DNA from 4 places in the Streptomyces sp. NBC_01304 genome. Region 4 is predicted to be linked to each of the others. Evidence: riboswitches for the same ligand, from Rfam matches in the RefSeq annotation. Region 4 holds a riboswitch; each other region holds the start of a gene.
What was found. Region 4 has a riboswitch for cobalamin ahead of metE (5-methyltetrahydropteroyltriglutamate--homocysteine S-methyltransferase). Riboswitches for the same ligand answer to the same signal wherever they lie in the genome.
Positions count from the first base shown of each region.

Region 1 (4,660 bases), 2.4 Mb from region 4:
GATGCGTTCCCGCAGGGCGGCCCAGCGCTCGGGCCAGTGCAGGTCCACGTCGTAGTGGTCGGGGTGCAGGACGCCGCGCGCGGTGCGGGTCTTCTCCCAGGCCGGGAGCGGGCCGCTGCGCTCGGCGAGGTCCGTGGAGGCCTCGTACGCGGCGAGCATGATGCGCTCGGCGATCAGGGTGGAGAGGGAGCGTGCCTCGGGCGAGTCGAAGGGCAGGCGGAGCTTGAAGAAGACGTCCTGCAGGCCCATCGCGCCGAGGCCGACCGGGCGCCAGCGCGCGTTGGAGCGGCCGGCCTGCTCGGTCGGGTAGAAGTTGATGTCGACGACCCGGTCGAGGAAGGTCACGGCGGTGCGTACCGTCGCGTCGAGCCGCTCCCAGTCGATGCCTTCGGGAGCCGAACCGTCCACGAACGCGCCGAGGTTGACGGAGCCCAGGTTGCAGACGGCCGTCTCCCCGTCGTCCGTCACCTCCAGGATCTCCGTGCAGAGGTTGGAGGAGTGGACCGTGTGGCCCGGCTCCGCCGTCTGGTTGGCCGTACGGTTCGAGGCGTCCTTGAAGGTCATCCAGCCGTTGCCGGTCTGCGCGAGGGTGCGCATCATGCGGCCGTACAAGTCCCGTGCGGGGATGGCCTTCTGGGCCAGTCCGGCCGCCTCGGCCTTCTTGTACGCGGCGTCGAACTCGTCGCCCCACAGGTCGACGAGGTCCGGCACGTCGGCCGGCGAGAACAGCGACCAGTCCTGGTCGGCGGCGACCCGGCGCATGAACTCGTCCGGGATCCAGTGCGCGAGGTTGAGGTTGTGCGTGCGCCGGGCGTCCTCGCCGGTGTTGTCGCGCAGCTCCAGGAATTCCTCGATGTCGGAGTGCCAGGTCTCCAGGTAGACCGCGGCCGCGCCCTTGCGCCGGCCGCCCTGGTTCACGGCGGCGACCGAGGCGTCGAGGGTCTTGAGGAACGGGACGATGCCGTTGGAGTGCCCGTTGGTGCCGCGGATCAGCGAACCCCGGGAGCGGATGCGGGAGTACGAGAGTCCGATGCCGCCCGCGTGCTTGGAGAGCCGCGCCACCTGGTGGTAGCGGTCGTAGATCGAGTCGAGCTCGTCCAGCGGGGAGTCGAGGAGGTAGCAGGACGACATCTGCGGGTGGCGCGTGCCGGAGTTGAAGAGCGTCGGCGAAGACGGCAGGTAGTCGAGGCGGCTCATCAGGCCGTACAGCGCGGCGACCTGGTCGACGGCGCGGTCCGACTCGTCCTCGGCGAGGCCGGAGGCGACGCGCAGCATGAAGTGCTGCGGCGTCTCGATGACCTTGCGGGTGATCGGGTGCCGCAGGAGGTAGCGCGAGTGCAGGGTGCGCAGGCCGAAGTAGCCGAAGCGGTCGTCGGCACCTTCGTCCAACGAGGCGGCGATGAGCGCGTCGAGCCGGGCGGTGTGGACCCAGACGAATTCGGCGGTGCGGTCCGCGATCAGGCCCTCGCGGTGGCCGAGCGAGACCGACTCGGTGAAGGTGCGCACGCCCTGGGACGCGGCTTCCTCGGCGATGGTGATCGTCAGGAGCCGGGCGGCGAGGCGGGCGTAGGCCGGGTCCTCGGAGATGAGGCCGGCGGCGGCCTCGGTGGCGAGCTCGCGCAGTTCGGCCTCGTCCGATGCGGCGTTGCGGCCGCGGAGGGCGCTGGCGGCCACCTTGCCGGGGTCCGTGTCGGGGAGGTCGGCGGTGAGGCTGGTCAGGGTCCGCAGCAGCGCGGTACCGGGGCCGTCTTCCGCTCGGGCCTGTTCGGCCTGCAATGAGACAGGGTCGACTGGCGCGATGGTCACGTGGAGCACTCCCTCGCTCGGCTCGGGGCCATCGCGGGGAGGAGGGGCACACGGGCGGTACGTACTGCCTCGGGCAGCGCACGGCGTCGCGTCCACCGGCCCATTCCGCGAGGCCCGGACGTCATCGGCACCCGGACCGGTCGGTACGGGTGCGCTGCCGGCAGGTGCTCGGACTGGGGAGTGCGGAGCTGCGGGGCCCGGGGGTGCACGACCCTCGGGGTTCACAGATACGCACATGTACACCGTTGCGGGACAGTTCCGGATTCGCACCGGATTCCCCTGCGGCGACAGCGAGCACGAGCATACATCTTGTGGCGGGGAGTTGAGGGCACACCCACATCTAGTGTCGGGGGCGTGCCCTCCTCGATGACGGCCGGCCGCACGCGGCCTCAGGCGGCAAGGTGCTCCGCACGGCGGCCGGCGCTCCGCAGGGGCACGGAGACGGGAGCGACGGGCTCGTGCGAGACGGCCGCCCGGCCCTGCTCGGCGGCGCGCAGCTCGCGGTCGATGCGGCGGTCGCGGGCGTGACCGACGAGGGAAGGGAGGGCCAGGAGGAGGAAGATCCCGGCGACGACGAGGAGTTCGGCTGCGGTGCTTGCGAATGTGTTCATGGCTCTACTTTCCCGCTCGGAGCCCCGCGGGGGCAGTGGCAGGACTGCCATACAACCTCGACATCCTGCCAACTCTGCGGCAGACTGCGGAGCATGCTGAAAAACGTGGTCGCAGTACTGCTCGACGGCGTGCATCCCTTCGAACTGGGCGTCGTCTGCGAGGTGTTCGGCCTCGACCGGAGCGATCAGGGGCTGCCCGTGTACGACTTCGCGGTGGCCTCCGCCGAGGGCCCGACCCTGAGCACCCACGCGGGGTTCACCATGACGGTCGCGCACGGCCTGGAGCGCCTGGAGGAGGCCGACCTCATCGCGGTCCCGGCCGGCGAGAACTTCGCGAAGCGGGCCTTCCCGGAGGAACTCCTCGACGCCCTGCGCCGGGCGGTCGACCGCGGGGCCCGCGTCCTCTCGGTCTGCAACGGCGTGTACGTCCTCGGCGCGGCCGGACTCCTGGACGGGCGGCGCTGCTCCTCGCACTGGCGGTACGCCAAGGAGCTGGCCATCGAGTACCCGCGGGCCCGGGTCGAGGCCGATGTGCTCTACGTCGAGGACGGCCCGGTCATCACGTCGGCCGGCACCGCGGCCGGCATCGACGCCTGTCTGCACATCGTCCGCCAGGAGCACGGCACTCAGGTGGCCAACGCCATCGCCCGGCGCATGGTCGTCCCCCCGCACCGCGACGGCGGGCAGGCGCAGTACGTCGAGCGGCCGGTGCCGATCTCGTCGTGCGACACCGTCGGTGACGTCCTGGTCTGGATGGAGCGCCACCTCGACGAGGAGGTCACGGTCGAGGAGCTCGCGATCCGTGCCCACATGTCGCCGCGTACCTTCGCCCGCCGCTTCCAGCAGGAGACCGGGACGACCCCGTACCGCTGGGTCCTGCGCCAACGCGTGCTGCTCGCACAGCAGTTGCTCGAGTCGACGGACGAGACGATCGACGCGATCGCGGGCCGCGCGGGCTTCGGCACGGCGGCGGCGCTGCGCCATCAGTTCCTGCGGACGCTGGGGACCACGCCGAATGCGTACCGGCGTACGTTCCAAGGGCCGACACGCGTCGCATGACCGAACTGAGGCCGACACACACCGCATGACCGAACCGGGACCGACACGCGCAGCATAAGTGGATCAAGCAGACACCCGGACAACCGGAACCGGAGCCTCGCCCTCTTCCTCGCCGGATCGAGGAGGTGGGAAGCATGGCGCAACGCAGCCATGCCCGTGCCGGCCGGCGCAAGCGGCGGATCGACTACCCGAGACGGGGCCGCACCGGATGGCGGCGCTGGCTGCCGTCCTGGCGGCTGCAGTTGGGCACGTTCGCGTTCTTCGTGCTCACCCTCACCGGCCTCTTCGTCGCGGTGTACGTCAGCGTCGACATCCCCGACGAGAACGCCGAGGCCCGCCAGGAGGCGTCGGTCTACTACTGGTCGGACGGCTCGCCGATGGTGAGCGTGGGCGCGGTGAACCGGCAGAACGTCACGCTGGACGAGATATCCGACTCCCTGGAGAGCGCGGTGATCGCGGCCGAGAACGAGAGTTTCTACAGCGACTCCGGTGTCTCCCCGAAGGGAATCGCCCGCGCCGCCGTCTCCATCGCGACCGGCGAGGAGACCCAGGGCGGCTCGACCATCACCCAGCAGTACGTGAAGAACACCCATCTCTCGCAGGAACAGACGGTCACCCGCAAGGCCCGCGAATTCGTGATCGCGCTGAAGCTGAGCAATCAGAAGTCCAAGCAGGAGATTCTGCAGGGCTATCTCAACACCAGCTGGTTCGGGCGTGGTTCGTACGGCATTCAGGCAGCCGCGTACACGTACTACGGAATCCCCGCCTCGAAACTCGACCCCAGCCAGTCGGCCCTGCTCGCGGCCCTGCTCAAGGGCGCCGAGGAGTACGATCCGGGGCTCAGCGCGGCCAATCACAAGCGGGCCGAGGAGCGTTGGGAGTGGATTCTGGACCGGCAGGTCGCAACGGGCGCCCTGAGCAAGGAGAAACGCGACCGGTACCGCACCTTCCCAGAGCCGAAGAAGCCCGCCAAGCCGACCAGCCAGGCGGGCCAGACCGGCTATCTCCTCGACATCGCCAACAAATACATCAAGGCGCGAACAGGCCTCACCGACAAGGAAATCGCCCACGGCGGCTACCGCATTCACACGACCTTCGACAAGAAGAAGGTCCAGGAACTGACGAAGGCCGTCGAGCAGGTCCGCAAGAAGAACATCGACCCGAAGAAGCGGGCCAAGACCGAT
Region 1 covers NZ_CP109055.1:4,128,988-4,133,647, forward strand. The annotation lists gene OG430_RS17925 (ribonucleoside-diphosphate reductase subunit alpha) at 1-1,806, opposite strand, end outside; cobalamin riboswitch at 1,949-2,110, opposite strand; gene OG430_RS17930 (hypothetical protein) at 2,196-2,417, opposite strand; gene OG430_RS17935 (GlxA family transcriptional regulator) at 2,511-3,476, shown strand; gene OG430_RS17940 (transglycosylase domain-containing protein) at 3,611-4,660, shown strand, end outside.
Region 1: linked by a shared signal. The riboswitch ahead of OG430_RS17925 (ribonucleoside-diphosphate reductase subunit alpha) and the one ahead of metE (5-methyltetrahydropteroyltriglutamate--homocysteine S-methyltransferase) in region 4 are both predicted to bind cobalamin.

Region 2 (4,660 bases), 5.1 Mb from region 4:
GCACGTCACGGACGTGGACCAGCGCTCGATCGCCCTGGACCTGAAGAAGTCGGGCAACGACATCCAGGTCACGGTGCCGAGGAACAAGAACCTGGTGCAGCCCGGCTGGTACATGCTCTTCGTCACGGACGACCAGGGCACGCCGAGCCAGGCGGTGTGGGTGGAGATTCCGAAGTAATAAGCAGCCGTACGTAGTTGAGGGCGGGCCCCGATCGGGGCCCGCCCTCAACTACGTACGGGAAAGGGCTACTTGCTCGCTCTCGCGAGCCCCAGCGCGTACTCGGGCCACCACTCGCCCGCCTTCGGACCGCCCTTGCACGTGCCGTCCGACTCCCCGGGGCGCTTGACCCACAGATAGGCGTCCACCTGGCCGTCGGCGGTCTTGGTGGTGGGTGCCTCGCCGAGGGCGCGGCCGGGCGGGTTGCACCAGCGCTCGTTCGGATCGCCCTCGTTGTAGGGGCCGTTGCCGTTGCGACTGGTGTCGATCACGAAGGGCTTGTTGCCGACCTTCGCCGAGAGTTCCTTGCCGAAGGCCGTGGCGTCCTGCGTGGTGAAGAAGTTCGACACATTCACCGCGAAGCCGTCGGCCTTGGCGATCCCGGCTCTGTTCAACGGCTCGGCGAATCCGTCGGCCTTGCCCGCGCCCGGGTTGCCGCCGTCCAGATAGACCTTGGTGTTCTTGCGCGCCTTCAGCTTGTCGATCGCCTCGTTCAGGAGGGCGTACCTCTCCTCGTGCAGCTCCTGCGGGGTGCAGTTCTGTACCAGGTGCAACAGCGCGTCCGGCTCCAGGATCACCGTGGCGTGCCGGTCGCCGATGCCCTTGGCCACGCTGTCGATGAAGGCGCGGTACGCATTGCCGTCCGCGGCGCCGCCCTTGGAGTACTTGCCGCAGTCGCGGTGCGGGATGTTGTAGAGCACCAGGAGCGCGTCCCGGTCGACCTTCTCGGCGGCCTCCGTGAAGCCACGGGCCTCCGCCTCCGCGTTCTCCGTCCCGATCCACTGACCGACCGGCTGGTCCGCGATCTTCTTGATAAGTTCGGCGTCGTCCTTCTTGCCGTCCTCGAGGAAGGTGGCGACCTGTTTGGCCGCGTTCCCATCGGGGTTGACCCAGTAGGGGTCCGTGCCCTTCGGCTGCTGCTTTCCCGAAGTCTTGGGCGCGTCGGGGTCCCCGCCACTGTCGGAACAGCCGGCGAGCAGCAGCACCGCCCCCACGGCCACCGCTGAAGCCTTCACCCCCGCACCTGCAGACCTGCGCTTACGGCGGTCATCGCTGCCGTACATCCACTCCCCCTTGGGTGCACCGTCCGGCTCCCAATCCTGACATACGTACCCGCACGCCACGAGGCTGACCGGGGCCTGCATCTTCTTCGTAGATGAGCCGTTACACCCTTCCCAGATCGGGTAGGCGCGGAGATGCCTGCCAACTGAATCGGTCGAGAGAGGCCACCATGCAACACTCCATGAGCCAATTGCGGCTGGCCTCCGCCTTCGTGGAGACCGCCGACACCCTGACCACCGACTTCGATCCGGCCAAGTACCTGGCACGCCTCGCCGACCGCTGCGTGGAGCTGCTCGGGGCGGTGGCCGCCGGAGTCGTGCTCTTCTCCGAGGAGCAGGTCTCCCTGGTCACCAGCTCGGACCGGGACGACTGGGTGCTCGGTCTGCTCGAGGTGCAGCACCTCGGCGGGCCCTGCCTGGACAGCTTCACCACCGGCGCCCCGGTCGGGCCGGTGCCGCTCGACGAGCCCCAAACCCTCACCCGCTGGCCGGATTTCACCGTGCGGGCCCGGGTCCAGGACATCAGCTCCACCTATGCGGTGCCACTACGGCTGCGCGAGACCGTGCTCGGCGCGGTGATCGTCTTCACCACGCACCAGCGGCCCCGCGCCGAGGTGGAGCTGGCCCAGGCGCTCGCCGACGCCGCGACCATCGGTCTGCTGCACCAACGCGAGATGTCCCAGTGCCGGGAGCTCTCCGAGCAGTTGCAGACCGCGCTGACCAGCCGCGTACTGATCGAGCAGGCCAAGGGGCTGCTCGCCGAGCGCTGGGGCGTCGGGGTGGACGAAGCCTTCCGGGCCCTGCGCCGCCATGCCCGCACGGCCCGCCGGCCGCTCAGCATGGTCGCGCAGGCCGTGATGGACGGGGATCTGGACGACTATGCGCTGCGTGGAGAACGCAACACACCGTCCTGATCGGGACGCCCGGCGGTCGCGGTCGGGAGGCGCGGCTGCCGTGATCGCGCGGCACGGCAGCCGTGATCAGAACTCACCCACCGCCACCAGGCCACGACTTGGCGTCAAAGTGCCTCTAGGCCTTGGCGTTCATCCGTTCTAGAGTTGGGCCAACGGCTCTACGCAGAGTTGCCGTTCAACGGCCCCAGCCCCCGGCCACACGCCAGAACAACTGGACTGGCCTCAGAACCTCCCGTGCCGGCGCCGGGTTACTCCCGCAGCCCGAGCGCGCGCGGTCGAGGACCGGCCCGGCCGGCGGCTCCGGGGGGAGCGGGTCACCGGCCGGGTCAGGTGCGCCCCCCGAGCCTCCAAGAGCCCCCCTTGCCGCCCCCGGTGACCTCGCAAAGGACAGGCAGGCCTGGTTGACAGGGGTTGCCGTGGACTGCGACTCTCCCGGACGACAAGTCCATACATTGAGGCGACGGTTGACAGGAACCCGGTGCAACTCCGGGGCGGTCCCGCCACTGTGACCCCACGCGCCACCCTCCGGTGACGCGTACGGGAAGTCAGGAACTGAACCCGTCGTCCTCCTGCCATGGGGCGTGGAAACCCCAGAAGGAGGTCACCGGTATGTCTCTGCAGCACGCGCAGCACACCGACACCGCGGCGGTTTCGGCCGCCACCACCCGCACCCGCGACCTGCTGATCGCCTCGGCCGCGGTCATCATCGCTCTTGTGGCGCTGTACGCGATCTTCCTGGACAACGGAACGATGATCGCCGCGACGGGCGACTACCTGCACGAGTTCTCCCACGACGGACGGCACCTCTTCGGCGCCCCCTGCCACTGATCGGGGCGCTCGCACCATGTCTTCACCCGTACTCCCCCTGCTCGGGCGCGGTCTTGCGGCAGGAGGAGCGGCCGGTCTTGCCACCGGTCTCTTCTCCCTGCTGCTCGCCGAGCCCTTGATGGACAAGGCGATCCGCCTCGAAGAGGCACGCTCCGAATCCGGCCACAAGCACGAGCCGGCCGGCGCGATAGTCAAGCACCACGAGGAGCTCTTCACGCGCTCCCAGCAGCACTTCGGCCTGGTCGTCACGGCGATCGTCGCGGGCCTCGCCCTCGGCCTGCTCTTCGCCGTCGCCTACGCCCTGGTGCACCGCCGCACGCCCACCGCCGGTTCCCCGTGGACGCGCGCCCTCACCTTCTCCACGGCCGCCTTCCTGGCCGTCTCGCTGCTCCCCGGGCTGCGCTACCCGGCCAACCCGCCCGGCGTCGGCGACTCCACCACGGTCGCCAACCGGCAGGCCCTGTGGCTGGCCGCGGTCGCCATCGGGGTGCTCGGCATGGTCCTGGTCTGGCAGGTGTACGTACGCCTCGCGTCCCGCTCCGTGCCGGTCAGGCACCTCGCGGTCGCGGTGGCCACGATCGCCGTCCTGGTCGCGCTGTTCGCGCTGCCGGGCAACCCGGACGAGGTCCCGGTCGCGGCGACGCTCCTGTGGGATTTCCGGGTCCTCTCGATCGCTTCACACGTGCTGCTCTGGGGCGTGTTCGCGGCGGTCTTCGGCGCACTCGGCCTGCGGGCCGCCGCCCGCGCCGCCGCTCCGGCCCCGGCCGCCGCGGAGGCTTCGGGTCAAGGGCCGGTGCCGGTGGGCTAGGGCCTGTCTCCCCGATCTCTGTGGATCAGCCTGCGGCGTCTGGTGCGTGCTCTCGGCGTGCCGGGCGGAAGGCCCCGTCGATGGGCCGGACGTACTTGGTCTTTCGCCCGGTGCGGCGAGAGGGGGTCCCCCCTGCTCGAAGAGCTTGGGGGAGCGTGCCAGGCGTCGCGAGGCAGACGGGAGTTTGAAGACAGGCCCTAGTTGAGTCGGGCCGGGTGGCTCAGGGCCCGGTGCCCGTGAGGTAGGCCGAGACCACCACGTTCGACGTGTACGCCTTGGCCGCCCGGTCGAAGGTGCCGCCGCAGGTGATCAGGCGCAGCTCGGCCCGGTCCGGCTCGCGGGCGCCGTAGGCCTGCTGTGCGTCGAACCGGTCGCGGGTGAAGACCTGGACGTCCTCGACGGTGAACTCCGCGAGCGAGCCGTCCGCGCGGGTCACCCGGATCTGCTGGCCCGGGCGCAGCGTGCTGAGGTTGTAGAAGACAGCGGGCTGCGTCTCGGTGTCCACATGCCCGACGAACAGCGCGGCCCCCTTGGCACCGGGCTTCACCCCGCCCCCGTACCACCCGACCACACCTTTCTGGTCGTACGGGGGCGGGTCGATGGCCCTTTCCGCGTCGAGGCCCCGCTTCACGACGGGGGCCTGCACTCCTATGGCGGGGATGTCCACGCGGTGCGGCCGGGCGGGCGGCAACGGCTTGTGGGCGGGCGGCAGTTGGACCTCGGCGGGCTGCCCGATCCCCGACACGTCACCGATGCTCGGGCCGCTCTGCGGCACATCGGTCAGATCGCTCCCCCAGACCAGCAGACCGGCGAGGAGCACGACCCAGGCAAG
Region 2 covers NZ_CP109055.1:6,844,652-6,849,311, reverse strand. The annotation lists gene OG430_RS30435 (kelch motif-containing protein) at 1-178, shown strand, start outside; gene OG430_RS30430 (glycoside hydrolase family 6 protein) at 247-1,281, opposite strand; gene OG430_RS30425 (ANTAR domain-containing protein) at 1,461-2,192, shown strand; cobalamin riboswitch at 2,617-2,768, shown strand; gene OG430_RS30420 (CbtB domain-containing protein) at 2,802-3,020, shown strand; gene OG430_RS30415 (CbtA family protein) at 3,037-3,828, shown strand; gene OG430_RS30410 (class F sortase) at 4,049-4,660, opposite strand, start outside.
Region 2: linked by a shared signal. The riboswitch ahead of OG430_RS30420 (CbtB domain-containing protein) and the one ahead of metE (5-methyltetrahydropteroyltriglutamate--homocysteine S-methyltransferase) in region 4 are both predicted to bind cobalamin.

Region 3 (4,660 bases), 6.6 Mb from region 4:
TACGCCGCCCGGTGAGGTTCTCCAGCATGTCGAGGCCGGGTTCCAGGAGGGACACATCGCCCCGGAACTTGTTCACCAAGTACCCGGCCACCAGCGCCTGGTCCTCCGCGCTGAGCAGCGCCGTCGTACCGAAGAAGGACGCGAAGACCCCGCCCCGGTCGATGTCGCCGACCACGACGACGGGGAACCGCGCGGCCCGCGCGATGCCCATGTTCACGATGTCCGTACGCCGCAGATTGATCTCGGCCGGACTGCCCGCCCCCTCGCAGATCACCGCGTCATAGCTGCCCCGCAACTGCTCAAGACAGTCCACGACCGTCCCGAGCAACGCCTCTTGGCGTCCCCCGTGATAGCCGCGCGCGCTCATCTCGCCCACCGGCTTGCCCATCAGGACGACCTGGCTGGAGCGGTCGCTGCCCGGCTTGAGCAGCACCGGGTTCATCAGCGCGGTCGGCTCGACGCGGGCGGCCTGCGCCTGCATGGCCTGGGCACGGCCGATCTCGGCGCCCTCGCGCGTGACGAACGAATTCAGCGACATGTTCTGCGCCTTGAAGGGCGCGACCTTCACGCCACGGCGGACCAGCCAGCGGCAGATCCCGGCCGTGACGACGCTCTTCCCGGCATCGGAGGTGGTCCCGGCCACCAACAGTCCACCGCTCATGACCTGCACCTCTTCTTCCGTACGAGGATCCGCGCCGCCGCACACACGGCGAGCGCCCCCCAACTCACCCGCCGCGAAAGCCGCACGGCCCGCTCGATGTCGTCGACCCCCACTTTGCGCCCGGCCGGGTTGAGCACCGGCCGGTGCTCGACGCGTCCGCCGTACGACAGGGTCCCGCCGAGCCGCACCCCGAGCGCGCCCGCGAAGGCCGCCTCCACGGGGCCCGCGTTGGGGCTCGGATGCCGGTCCGCGTCCTCGCGCCAGGCCTTGGCCGCACCGCGCCGGTCCCCGCCCGCGACCACCGCGAGCGCCGCCGTCAGACGGGCCCCAGGCCAGCCGGCCACGTCGTCGAGCCGGGCCGAAGCCCAGCCGTAGCGGCGGTACTTGACCGACTTGTGCCCGACCATCGCGTCGAGGGTGTTCACGGCCCGGAACCCGACAAGCCCCGGCACCCCGCCGACAGCTCCCCACACGAGCGCCCCGACCACGGCGTCGGAGGTGTTCTCGGCCACGGACTCCACGACCGCGCGCGCGATCCCGTCCTCGTCCAGGGCCTGCGGGTCCCGCCCGCACAGATGGGGCAGCCGCTCCCGCGCCACGTCCACGTCACCCGCGGCCAGCGCGCCCCCGATGGCCCGCGCCTCCCGGCCGAGCGAAGTCCCGCCGACCACCGCCCAGGTGGCGGCGGCCGTCAGCGCGAAAGAGGCGCGACGAGAGGCACGTACGGCATGCGAAACCAGCGCGGCGGCGCCCACGGCACCCCCCACGCACACAGCGGTGTGCAGCGCGCCCCACCCACGGTGGTCACGCCACAGCACCCGCTCGACGGCGCCCGCCGCGCGCCCGAAAGCGGCGACCGGATGCCCACGGCGGGGATCGCCGAGCAGCAGGTCGCCGAACAGTCCGGCGGCGGCGCCGTACGCGAAGTCGCGATCGGCAGGCACGGTTCAGCCCGCCGCTACGCCTCGAAGGACCCTGAAACAGGAAGCACTTGACGCACTGGGTGCCCGCAGGGGCACAGGGACAGCTGAACGGCAGCCGCGCATGGCGAATGTCCTCACTCAGGGTCCGCGCCCTGGTTCGACGTGACCGGCGGAGAGAGTTCCTGGCTTCCGGGGGAGTGAACCCCCGGTGACAGTGGCGGGACCGCGCCGGATTCGCACCGGCTTCCTCTGCTGCCGCCGTAATTGGCTCCGGAAGTCCACCACGCTCCGCGAGGCCCGTCAACTCGGCTTTGACCTGCGGCTAAAGAGTGTGCCGAGGCCCACACGAGGACACACGAGAGCGGCGCCCGGCGACCTCGGAAAGTCGCCGGACGCCGCTCGCGTCGCGGTGCTCCGGATCCGTACCGTCAGGTGACGAATCCGTCGATCGCCGCCGTCAGGTGACGATCAGGAAGATTCCGTACGAGACCGCCGCCGCGCACAGTGCGAAGCAGGCGTACGCCCCCGAGCGCGCGAGCGCCGCGGAGCCGCCGGAAGCCGCGGCCTCCTCCTGCTTGGAGAGACCGAGGATGCCCAGGGTGAACAGGGCCACCAGGGAGACGGTCGCCAGAAGGCTGACGCCGAAGACGGAGCCGAGAGCTGCCCAGTCGATGTTCATGCTGCTGTCCTTACTCTCCGAGCCCGGGGGCTCAGACCGTCGCCGTAGCCGGGCGCGCGGGATCCGCGACGGCGGGGGCGGTGGGGGCCGGGATGGTCGTCTTGACGTCCTCGGACGTCTCGACGGTGGCGGCGGCCATACCGGCCGGCGGCGGGGTGACCGCGGCGATCGCGGTGGTCACGACGCCCGCGGGCTCGGCCTCGGCGACATCCGTGATCTCGTCGTTCACGACGTTGGTGTGGTCGACGACCTGGCGGCGCGAGATGAACCAGATCGCGGCACAGGACGCGACCAGGAAGACCGCGACGGCCGCGATGCCCCAGTCGCCCTGCCGGGCCACGAACTCGGCGCCCGCGGCGACCAGACCGGCGGCCGGCAGGGTCAGACCCCACGCGACGAACATCCGGGTCGCGGTCGACCAGCGCACCACGCCGCCCTTGCGGCCGAGGCCCGCGCCCATCACGGCACCCGAGCAGGAGTGCGTGGTGGAGAGGGAGAAGCCGAGGTTCGACGAGGCCAGGATGACCGAGGCGGCCGAGGTCTGGGCGGCGAAGCCCTGCTGCGGCTGCAGATCGGTGAGGCCCTTGCCCATGGTGCGGATGATGCGCCAGCCGCCGAGGTAGGTGCCCATCGCGATGGCCAGACCGGCCGAGACGATGACCCAGACCGGCGGGTTGGAGCCGGGCGCGAGCGCGCCGCCGGCGACCAGGGCGAGGGTGATGATGCCCATCGTCTTCTGCGCGTCGTTGGTGCCGTGCGCGAGCGAGACGAGGCCGGCAGAGGCGATCTGGCCGCCGCGGTAGCCCTTCGCGGAGGACTTCGCGGTGATGTTCTTGCCGAGCTTGTACGTCAGCCGGGAGGCCAGGTACGCGGCGAGACCGGCGACCAGCGGAGCGGCGAGCGCGGGGATCAGCACCTTGGTGACGACGACACCGCCGTTGACACCGGAGAAGCCGATGGACGCGACCGTGGCGCCGATCAGACCGCCCATGAGGGCGTGCGAGGAGCTGGAGGGAAGGCCGACCAGCCAGGTCAGCAGATTCCACAGGATGGCGCCGACGAGCGCCGCAAGGATGACTTCGGGCTTGATGCCGTCTTCACTCACCAGACCGCTGGAGATCGTCTTGGCGACTTCGACGGACAGGAATGCTCCGACGAGGTTCAGCACCGCGGACATGGCCACCGCGGTCTTGGGCTTGAGTGCGCCGGTCGAGATGGTCGTCGCCATCGCGTTGGCGGTGTCGTGGAAACCGTTCGTGAAATCGAACACGAGAGCTGTCACGATCACAATCGCGAGCAGCAGCGTTATGTGTTCCATTTACCCAGGCAATCGCTCGATGTCAGTGGCTGGACGAACGTAAGCAACCTGAGTGAACGGAAGATGAACTGGGGCGGGCGGTGTGGTGTCCCAAAGCGGGAGGCCGCCTCTCCCTTCGGTTCGAAAGCGGCGGCACCCGCCCGGGGATCCCGGCGATCCGCCCCCCGGTCTAGCCCCGGGCGAACCGCTTGAGCTGGGTCATCGACCCGTTGAAGAGATTCTGATCACCCGGCAGCCGGCCGCTGCCGTTGTCGTACTGCCAGAAGGTCAGGTAGCCCCAGCCTTTCGGCAGCTCGCCGGGCGAGGAGCCGTAGCGGGCCAGCCACAGCGCGTGATTGTCACCGAAGCCCGCGTAGTTCCCGGTGCACCGCTTCCACCAGTTCGTGTTGGTGTAGATCACGGGCCGGCGGCCGGTCTGCCGCTTGATCTCGTTGCTGAAGGACGCGACCCAGCCGACCATCTCGGACTTGCTCAGTCCGTAGCACTTCTTCGAGCTGTACGGGTTGTACTCGATGTCGAGCGCGGGCGGCAGCGTCCACCCGTCGCGCGACCACCTGCCGCCGTTCCTCAGGAAGTAGGCGGCCTGCGACTTGCCGGACGACTCGCTCGGCACGGCGAAGTGGTACGCGCCCCGGATGATGCCCGCGTTGCGCGAGCCGTTGTACTGCTGCGAGAAGTAGGGGCTCTTGTACCAGTTCGACTCGGTGGCCTTCACGTAGACGAACCGCGCGCCCTTGCTCTTGGCCTTCTGCCAGTTGACGTTCTTCTGGTGCGAGGAGACGTCGTGCCCCCGCGGCTTGCCCGCCGCGTGCGCCGGGATCTCGGCGAGGGCGATTTCCCCCAGGATCAGCGCCGCGACCGTGGCGGTAGCCGCGAGGGCGCGGCGCCTGCTGAGGTGGAAGCGACGGTGGGACGGTTTGTGATCACGAGCCATATTTCCCCCCGGATGGCGACGTGCATGACAAATCTCCCCGAGATTACCGGAAGCTCACGTCATGCCCGCTGATGCCCATCGATCTCCAGCCAATCATCGGTACGGGAGTATCTATCCCCATATGCGGCCTTACGGACTCCTACGC
Region 3 covers NZ_CP109055.1:8,356,026-8,360,685, forward strand. The annotation lists gene OG430_RS37165 (cobyric acid synthase) at 1-661, opposite strand, end outside; gene OG430_RS37170 (cobalamin biosynthesis protein) at 658-1,605, opposite strand; cobalamin riboswitch at 1,691-1,862, opposite strand; gene OG430_RS37175 (hypothetical protein) at 2,042-2,263, opposite strand; gene OG430_RS37180 (inorganic phosphate transporter) at 2,295-3,581, opposite strand; gene OG430_RS37185 (lysozyme) at 3,751-4,515, opposite strand.
Region 3: linked by a shared signal. The riboswitch ahead of OG430_RS37170 (cobalamin biosynthesis protein) and the one ahead of metE (5-methyltetrahydropteroyltriglutamate--homocysteine S-methyltransferase) in region 4 are both predicted to bind cobalamin.

Region 4 (4,660 bases):
GGGAGGGGCGGTACGGCCACCCCTGCCTGCCCTCGACTCACCTCAGGACTCGGGCAGTTCGGCCCGCACCGTGCGGGCCGCCGCGACCAGGTTCTCCAGCGACGCCCGCGTCTCGGGCCAGCCGCGGGTCTTCAGGCCGCAGTCCGGGTTGACCCAGAGGCGCCGGGCCGGGATGGCCTCAAGTCCCTTGCGCAGCAAGGAAGCCGCCTCCTCGGCGCTGGGCACGCGCGGCGAATGGATGTCGTAGACGCCGGGTCCGGCCTCGCGGGGATAGCCGTGCTCGGCCAGCTCCCGGGCGACCTGCATGTGGGAGCGGGCCGCCTCCAGGCTGATGACGTCGGCGTCGAGGTCGTCGATGGCCCGGACGATGTCGCCGAACTCGGCGTAGCACATGTGCGTGTGGATCTGGGTGTCCGGCCGTACGCCACCGGTGCTGAGGCGGAACGACTCCGTGGCCCACTCCAGGTACGCAGCATGTCCGGCGGCCCGCAGCGGCAGCGTCTCGCGCAGGGCGGGCTCGTCGACCTGGATGACCGAAGTGCCCGCCGCCTCCAGGTCGTCGACCTCGTCGCGCAGGGCGAGCGCGACCTGCCGTGCGGTGTCGCCGAGCGGCTGGTCGTCGCGTACGAACGACCAGGCGAGCATGGTCACCGGACCGGTCAGCATGCCCTTGACGGGCCGGTCGGTCAGCGACTGGGCGTACGACGTCCAGCGCACCGTCATCGGCTCGGGGCGGGAGATGTCCCCGGCGAGGACCGGCGGCCGCACATAGCGGGTGCCGTACGACTGGACCCAGCCGTGCTGGGTGGCGAGGTAGCCGCTCAGCTGTTCCGCGAAGTACTGGACCATGTCGTTGCGTTCGGGCTCGCCGTGCACCAGGACGTCGATGCCGGCCTTCTCCTGGAAGGCGAGGACCTCCTGGATCTCGGCCTCGATGCGCTCCTCGTACGCGGCCGCGCCGATGCGCCCCGCGCGCAGATCGGCGCGCGCCGTGCGCAACTCGGCGGTCTGCGGGAACGAGCCGATCGTGGTGGTCGGCAGGAGCGGCAGCCCGAGGCGGTCCCGCTGGGCGGCGGCCCGCGCCTCGTACGGCGCCGAGCGGCGGCCGTCCGCGTCGGTGATCGCGGCGGCGCGGGCCCGCACCGCCGGGTCGTGGGTGATGGGGGAGCCGGCCCGGGACGCCAGGTCGGCCCGGTTGGCGGCCAGTTCGGCGGCGATGGCGCCGGTGCCCCGGGCGAGGCCGCGGGCGAGGGTGACGATCTCCGTCGTCTTCTGCCGGGCGAACGCCAGCCAGCGCAGGATCTGCGGCTCGATGTCCCGCTCGGCGGCCGCGTCGAGGGGCACGTGCAGCAGCGAGCAGGAGGCGGCCACGTCGACCCGGTCGGCGAGGCCGAGCAGGGTGCCGAGAACGGACAGGGACTTCTCGAAGTCGTTGATCCAGACGTTGCGGCCGTCGACGACGCCCGCGACGAGCCGCTTGCCCGGCAGCCCGCCGACCGCGGCGAGATCGTCCAGGTTGGCGGCGGCGGCCCCGGTGAAGTCGAGCGCCAGCCCGTCCACCGGCGCCTTGGCGAGCACGGGAAGCGCTTCGCCGAGCCGGTCGAAATAGGAGGCGACCAGGAGCTTCGGCCGGTCGGGCAGGGCGCCCAGATCGCGGTAGGCGCGGGCGGTGGCGTTCAGTTCCGCCGGGGTGCGGTCCTGGACCAGGGCCGGCTCGTCCAGCTGCACCCACTCGGCGCCCGCCGCCCGCAGATCGGCCAGGACCTCCGCGTACACCGGGAGCAGCCGGTCGAGCAGGGTGAGCGGCTCGAAGTCGGGCGCGACGCCGGGGGCGGGCTTGGCGAGCAGCAGGTACGTGACGGGCCCGACGAGGACGGGGCGCGCGGTGTGGCCGAACGCCAGGGCCTCCTTGAGCTCGGCCACCTGCTTGGCGGAGTCCGCCGCGAAGACCGTGTCCGGCCCCAACTCCGGCACAAGATAGTGGTAGTTGGTGTCGAACCACTTGGTCATCTCAAGGGGTGCCACGTCCTGGTTGCCCCGGGCCATCGCGAAGTAGCCGTCGAGAGTGTCCGCTTCGACGGCCGCGCGGTGCCGGGCGGGGACGGCGCCGACCATGACGCTGGTGTCCAGGACGTGGTCGTAGTAGGAGAAGTCGCCGGTCGGCACCTCGTGCACGCCCGCGTCGGCCAACTGCTGCCAGTTCGCCCGGCGCAGGCCCTCGGCGATCTCCTTGAGGGCGTCGGCGCCGATCCGGCCCTTCCAGTACCCCTCGACGGCCTTCTTCAGTTCGCGCTGCGCGCCCTGGCGGGGGTAGCCGTACACGGTGGCCTGCGCCGCCGCGGCTGCGGACTTCGCTGTCACGGAAATCTCCTTCGCGAGATGACTCCTGAGATCCCGGCGACGGGACACGGACGCGAAGGGGGATGACACATCGGACGGACCGCACGCGCACTACGGACGCGGTGTTCCTCCGATATGTACGCCGACCCGCCCACGAGGTCACCGGGATGTCCGCGCACGAGGGATCGCGCGCGGGCAACGGGCAGGTCTTCGGACTCGCGAGCACGCCCTCCAAGAGGAGGACACCTACTGGCCGTCGCTTCCCAGACCCGGCCGGGCCCAGTGCGTATGACGGCGGTCGTTCCCGCTCACCGCTGCGGGGCAGTCCCGGATTTACACCGGGTTCCCTCTTACGACGCCTCCCGCCTGGCGGACGGGGCGAACCAGCTGCGCACCCAGCCTAGAGGATGCGGCTGGAGTACGGGTATGGCGGTCTCCTCCCGAAGGGGGCGAACCGCCCCGTGGTTACGATCGCGACGCGGTGCCGACGATCGTGACCGGACAGGAGCCAAGGGTGAGCAAGACGTACGCCGGAGCGCGGTTGCGGCGGCTGCGCGAGGAACGGCGCATGAGCCAGGTCGAGTTGGCCCGGGTCCTCGCGATCTCCCCGAGCTATCTGAACCAGATGGAGCACGATTCGCGGCCGCTGACCGTGCCCGTCCTGCTGCGCCTGACGGAGACGTTCGGCGTGGACCCCGGCTTCTTCTCCGAGCGCGACACCAGCCGCCTCGTGGCCGACCTGCGGGACGCCCTCACCGGCGAGGTCGCCGCGGGCCGGGTGTCGGCGACCGACCTCGCGGAGCTGGCCTCGCGCACCCCTGCGGCGGCGCAGCTCCTGGTGGACCTGGGCCGCCGCAACCAGCACCTCGCCGAGCAGCTGACCGAAGCCGCGGAGGGGCGGGGGCCGGGTACGACGGCCCAACCCCGTTCCGCACACGAGGAGATACGCGAGTTCTTCTACCGCCGCCAGAACTATCTGCACGACACGGACCTCGCCGCGGAGCGGCTGGCCGCCGAGACCGGCATCCGCCCGGGAGAGGTGGTGCGCAGCCTGTCCGCACGTCTCACCGAGCGTCACGGCGTACGACTGGCCGCGGACTGCGGCGAGTTGCTGCACCGCTACGACCCGGCGGCCGGGGTCCTGAACCTCTCCGCCCGGCTGCGCCCCGGCCAGCAGGCGTTCCGGATGGCGACGCAGCTGGCGCTCCTGGAGTACGCCGATGAACTCTCCGCCCTCGCCTCCGAGGACTTCGCGCCGGACTCCGCCGCCTGGCCGCTGGCCCGCATCGGCATCGCCAACTACTTCGCCGCAGCCCTGATCCTCCCGTACCGCCGCTTCCACGCGGCGGCGGAGGAGTTCCGCTACGACATCGAGCGGCTGACCGACCACTTCGGTCTCGGCTACGAGACCATCTGCCACCGCCTCAGCACGTTGCAACGCCCCCGGCTGCGTGGTGTCCCCTTCTCGTTCGTCCGGGTCGACCGGGCGGGCAACATGTCCAAACGCCAGTCGGCCACCGCGTTCCACTTCTCCCGGGCCGGCGGCACCTGCCCGCTGTGGAACGTCTACGAGGCGTTCGCCGCCCCCGGCCGCATCCACGTCCAGGTCGCCGCGATGCCGGACGGCCAGCGGTACTTGTGGACGGCCCGCGCCGCCACCCGCCACCGGGGCGGCTGGGGAGAGCCCGGCAAGACCTTCGCCATCGGTCTGGGCTGCGAGATCCGGCATGCCGCCCGGCTCGTCTACTCCGACGGCCTCGACCTCGACAACATCTCCGCCGCCGTTCCCATCGGCATGGGCTGCCGCCTCTGCGAACGCATCGACTGCCCGCAGCGGGCCGTGCCGCCCCTGGACCGCCGGCTCGCGATCGACGAGAACAGCAGCACCTTCGTGCCCTACCCGGTGGCCGGGGAGCCGCGCGTCGGCTGAAGTCGGCTTCGCAAAGTTGGCAACTGTCCCGTGAAGATGCGCAGAACTTGGCATAAGTCCCTGCTTGAGGGCACGGAGTGCCACTGCGAAAGTCGTGTTGTGGCCGCCGGTCAAGGGGCTGCACTTTCCAACCCGGCACGTCGTGCCAGGAGTTGGCACACTTCACGAGACACCTTGGGGAGAACAGTCATGGCGCAGGCACGCACGACGGCCGAAGAGCTGCGGCAGCGGTGGGCGACGGACCCGCGTTGGCAGGGGATCGAGCGCACCTACACCGCCGAGGACGTCGTACGCCTGTCCGGCAGCGTCCGCGAGGAGCACACCCTCGCCCGGCGCGGCGCCGAGCGGCTCTGGCGCGAACTGCACGAACGGGACTACGTCCACGCGCTC
Region 4 covers NZ_CP109055.1:1,767,362-1,772,021, reverse strand. The annotation lists gene metE (5-methyltetrahydropteroyltriglutamate--homocysteine S-methyltransferase) at 43-2,361, opposite strand; cobalamin riboswitch at 2,525-2,743, opposite strand; gene OG430_RS07795 (short-chain fatty acyl-CoA regulator family protein) at 2,855-4,270, shown strand; gene aceA (isocitrate lyase) at 4,460-4,660, shown strand, end outside.